DNA from 2 places in the Luteipulveratus halotolerans genome. Region 1 is predicted to be linked to the other one. Evidence: riboswitches for the same ligand, from Rfam matches in the RefSeq annotation. Region 1 holds a riboswitch; the other holds the start of a gene.

Region 1 (2,440 bases):
AGCTGCCGCGGATAGGCAGAAGCCTTGTCCGACAGGCCGACTCGGGCGAGCAGCCGCTCTGCCAGCGCCTCGACCTCGGCACGCTTGCGCCCTTGCGCGGACACGGGGGCCTCGGCGACGTTCTGCAGCACCGTGAGGTGCGGGAACAGGTTGAAGTCCTGGAAGACGAACCCGATCCGCGAACGCTGACGCAGCACGTCCCGCTCACGCAGCTCGTGCAACCGATCGCCTTGACGGCGATAGCCGATGAGGTCGCCGTCGACGTGGATCTGTCCTCGGTCGACCTTCTCGAGATGATTGATCGTGCGCAGCAGGGTCGACTTCCCCGAGCCGGACGGACCGAGCACGACGGTGACGCTGCCCTGCTCGACGCTCAGCGAGATGTCGCGAAGGACGACATGGTCACCGAAGGACTTGGTGACGTGGTCGACGTCGACGACCGGCCGGCGTACGGCCTCGGCGGCGCTCATCGGGTCACCTCGCCACGTGCGGCGGCGGCATCAGTGCGGCAGGCCGAGATGCGAGAACGTAAGCGCTGCAACGGTGTTGGCGGTACGACTCGGGTGCTGCCCTTGGCGTAGTGCCGCTCCAGGTAGTACTGCCCGATGGACAACGCGGTCGTGAGGACGACGTACCAGATGGTGGCGACGATGAGCAGGGGTACGACGCGCGAGGTCCGTCCGTAGATCACCTGCACCTGGTAGAAGAGCTCGGGGATCGCCAGCACCGACACGATCGAGGTGCCCTTGAAGAGGCTGATCACCTCGTTGGTGGCGTTGGGCAGGATCGAGCGCATCGCCTGCGGGAGCACGATCTTGAAGAACTGCCTGCGGCGCGGAATCCCCAGTGCCGCAGCGGCTTCCAGCTGTCCGGGGTCGACGGAGGCGATGCCGCCCCGGATGATCTCGGCCGCGTACGCCGCCTGGTGCAGGGCGAGGCCGAGCACCGCTGCGCCCATCGCCCCGATGACGTTGCTGGTGCTGAAGGTGAACAGCTCCGGTCCGAACGGCACGCCGATGCTGAGCTGCTTGTAGAGGTAGGCGATGTTGAACCAGAACAGCAGCTGCACGATCAGCGGGATCGAGCGGAACGCCCAGACGTAGGTCCAGGCGACCCCTTGCAGGAACGCGCTGCCCGACAGCCGCATCGCCGCGAGCACGACGCCGAGGGCGAAGCCGAGCACGGTGCCGAGCACGGTCAGCTGGATCGTGGTGAGCAGCGCACGCAGGATCGTGGTGGTGAACAGGTAGTCCCCGACGGTCGACCACTCCCAGGCGGGGTTGGTCACCAGGCCGTTGACCAGCTGCGCGAGCAGGACGACGACGAGCGCGGTGCCGACCCAGCGCCAGGGCCGACGGCGGGGCACGACCTGCAGGGCCGGGCGGGCGTCGGGTGCGGGTGGGTCGAGCGTGGCGGGTGCGGGCAGCGTCGATGACGTGGACATGGCTGTCTCCCAGGGGTCGGTCCGGTGAGGCGGAGCGAGAGGTGGGTGCGTGGGCGGGCGGAGGCCCGAGGTGAAGGCGTGCGGTCAGCAGGACCCGGCGCAGACGCGCATCAGGTCGATGTGCAGGCGGTACGCCGCCCGGTGGGCGTGCGCCGCGAAGAGACGTGAGCCGTGGTGAGCGGTCATCGTCGAGCTCCCTCGGTGAGGAGGACCCTCGGGGGAGAGTCCGCGCTTGCGCCGACCGGATGGTCGGGCCAGGTCGTCACCCGGAGCACCCCACCGCGGTGGAGGGTTGCTGTCCAGCAAGCCGGGGCTGTGCGCTGGAGCTCAAGACCTAAGTGAAAGTTATGCAATGCATAAGAGTCAGGCAAGTTGGCGTCTCGGGTGACGAGACGCAACGCAGAAGGCCCGGTCCCGCGAGGTGCGGGACCGGGCCTTCGAGTCGTGCTGGGGGCCTCAGGCGGCGTACGGCGTGGCCGCGATGACCTTGACCGCGATGGTCTTGCCGTTGGGCGCCTCGTAGGAGGTCTCGTCGCCGACCTTCTTGCCGTTGATGGCGGCGCCGAGGGGCGACTTCTCGCTGTAGACGTCGAGGTCGGAGTCGCCGGCGATCTCCCGGCTGCCGAGCAGGAACTTCTCCTCGCCGCCGAACATCTCGACGGTCACGACCATGCCGGGCTCGACGATGCCGTCGTCCTTGGGGGCCTGGCCGACGGTGGCGTTGCGCAGCAGCTCGGTGAGCTGGCGGATGCGGGCCTCCATCTTGCCCTGCTCCTCCTTGGCCGCGTGGTAGCCGCCGTTCTCCTTGAGGTCGCCCTCCTCGCGAGCCGCCTCGATGCGCTTGGCGATCTCGGTGCGGCCCTCGCCAGACAGCTGCTCGAGCTCGGCCTTGAGGCGGTCGTAGGCCTCCTGCGTCAGGAAGCTCGCCGATGCACTGGCGGTGTCGGTCACGATGGTTCTCCTTGCATGGGTACGGGGTCTGGCCGCACACCCCCG
Region 2 (2,440 bases), 630 kb from region 1:
CCGAGCGACTGCAGCCGACGCTGCACGTACGTCGCGACGGCGCCGATCTCGGGCGCGTGCGCCGTGTCGTCCAGGACGAGGAAGGTGGGCATGTCAGCTCGCCTCCTTGGGCAGGCCCGGAGGGTTGATCTGCGAGGTGGGGACGGCCTCGTTGCTGAGGTCCCAACGGCTCAGGACCTTGGCGTACGAGCCGTCGGCGATCGCCGAGTTCAGCGCAGCGGCAAGGGGTTGGGCGAGTCCGGAGTTCTTCTTGCTGAGCGCGGCGATGAGGCCCTGCACCGTCGCGCCGCCACCCGAGAACCGGCCGATGATCTCGGTCTTGCCGCCGGTCGCGACGTGATAGGCGGCGGTGGGGTTGGGTCCGAGGTAGGCGTCGATGCGACCCGAGCTCAGGGCGAGGTAGTAGTCGCTCGCGCTCTGGTAGTAGACGATCTTGGCGGGCTTGAGGCCGGCTGCGATGTTGGCCTTGTTCCAGTCGAGCAGGATCTTCTCCTGGTTGGTGCCGCTGCTCACCGCGATCGTCTTGCCCTGGATGTCCTTGCCGCTCTTGACCTTCCAGCTGCCGCCCTGAGTCGCCTCGAAGGCGAGGTCGTCCTTGCGGTAGGTGGCGAAGTCGTACTTCTCCTTGCGCTCTTCGGTCACCGTCACGTTGGAGACGACGACGTCGTACGCCCCGGAGTCGGCGCCGAGGAACAGGTTCTCCCAGGAGGTCGTACGCAGGTCGAGACGGACGCCCAGCTTGGCCGCGAGGAGGTGGGCGATGTCGACCTCGACGCCGATGGGGGTCTTGTTGTCATCGGCGGTGAACGCCAGCGGCGGGGTGCCGCTCGCACCGGCGCTGTCGGCGATGGTGATGGTCCCCTTGTCGCGGATACGTGCGGGCAGCAAGGAGGCGGCCCGTGCGTCCTTGCTCACCGCGACGCGATGCTGGTCAGGAGAGGTGTTGATCTTCGCCGTGCTGGCGTCGTCGCGAGGGGCGGCGCTGGAGGGGTCGCTGCACGAGGTCGCGAGCAGTGCGACGGCGATCAGGGGCAGCCACGCAGGCGTCGTTCGAGTGATGGAGGGCATGCGAATGTCCTTGAGGTCAAAGCGGTTTCGGGTCTTCGGGGCGGAGAAACCCCGCGAGGTACGGCGGCCGATCAGCTCAGGAGGTGTCGGCGGTCCGGGTCAACACTGCGAGGACGCGACGCGCAGCAGGTCGACGTGACGCCGGCGGTGAAGCCGGGACGGTCGGACGAGCCGGCTGGTCCCCATCGTGGTGCTCCTGGTCGAAGGACCCGAGGTCCGCGCTTGCGAGCAGCCGGTCGGCTGCTGCCTGGTCGTCACCCGGAGCACCCCGCCGCGAAAGGAGGGTTGCTGTCCAGCAAGCCGGGGCTGTGCGCTGGAGCTCAAGACCTGGTGCTGACGCTAGGGCTCGTCAGGCCCGGCGAGCAACAACGAGGAAGCATCGTCTCATAACGCAAGATGAGATTAAGTAGTACACCTTGTTATGTGAGCAGATCGGCGACAGCCCGGGCGGTGGGCCACGAGTCGCCGAAGGTCCGGACGACACGGTCGGCGCGCAGCACCTCGTCGTCGGCGAGTCCGGTGCAGACCACGACCGCACCAGGAGATGCGGCGAGGAGCTGTCGCAGCGCGCGCTGCTCGACCTCGTCGAGCGTGGGCGTGCCGGTGATGATGACGTCCGCCCGGCCGGCCTGCAGCTGCGTCGACGGATCGACGGCGCCGTCGGCTCGGCCCTCGACCGCGCGACCGGGAGCGAAGCCGGCGACGACGCGGCTGCCGGGCAGCCGCTGCGCCAACGCCTGGGCGATGAGAGCGGCGTTGCCGCCGCTCGCGATGTTGCGGCGCCGCCGGATGTCGACGATCTCGACCGTGCCGGAGAGAGCGCCGGCGACGTCTCCGGTGGTGTGCAGGCTCCGGCGGGCGGCCTCGTCGTCGACGTCCTGGTCGGGCTGGGGGACCTCACCGTGCCGTCGGTCGGCGCACCAGCGCTCGAGAGCGTCGACCCGACCGGCGGCCTCGCGCAACCGCGCCACGTCGAGCACACCGTCGTGGACAGCTCGGACGACGGCGTCGAGTGCCGCACCGAACGTCGCCTCGTCGTCGCCCTCGGGCGTGTTGAGCACGGGGTTGCCGAGCGCGACCAGGTCGACGCCTGCGGCGACCGCTCGTACGCACGCCTCGGCGAGCCCGATCGACTGGACGACGGCGCGCATGTCCATGGCGTCGGAGACGATCGCACCGTCGAAGCCGAGGTCGTCGCGCAGCAGCGAGAGCACGGGCGCGCTGACCGTGGCGGGCGCGTCGTCGAGTGCGCCGAAGACGATGTGCGCCGTCATCACCGCGCGCGCGCCCGCCTCGACCGCCGCTGCGAACGGCGGCAGGTCGCGGCTGCGCAGGGTGTCGAGGTCCACGTCGATGCGGGGGAGCCCGACGT

The links. A riboswitch is a leader RNA that binds a small molecule or an ion and turns the genes downstream of it on or off. The one in region 1 is predicted to bind S-adenosylmethionine.
Region 2: linked by a shared signal. The riboswitch ahead of VV01_RS24915 (putative leader peptide) and the one ahead of VV01_RS13630 (amino acid ABC transporter permease) in region 1 are both predicted to bind S-adenosylmethionine.

What each region holds. Positions count from the first base shown of each region.
Region 1 covers NZ_LAIR01000002.1:2,711,017-2,713,456, reverse strand. Annotated here, with positions in the region: gene VV01_RS13635 (amino acid ABC transporter ATP-binding protein) at 1-470, opposite strand, end outside; gene VV01_RS13630 (amino acid ABC transporter permease) at 467-1,444, opposite strand; SAM riboswitch class IV at 1,668-1,779, opposite strand; gene greA (transcription elongation factor GreA) at 1,901-2,395, opposite strand.
Region 2 covers NZ_LAIR01000002.1:2,082,251-2,084,690, reverse strand. Annotated here, with positions in the region: gene VV01_RS22810 (GNAT family N-acetyltransferase) at 1-92, opposite strand, end outside; gene VV01_RS10525 (ABC transporter substrate-binding protein) at 94-1,068, opposite strand; gene VV01_RS24915 (putative leader peptide) at 1,168-1,254, opposite strand; SAM riboswitch class IV at 1,282-1,396, opposite strand; gene VV01_RS10520 (glycoside hydrolase family 3 protein) at 1,488-2,440, opposite strand, start outside.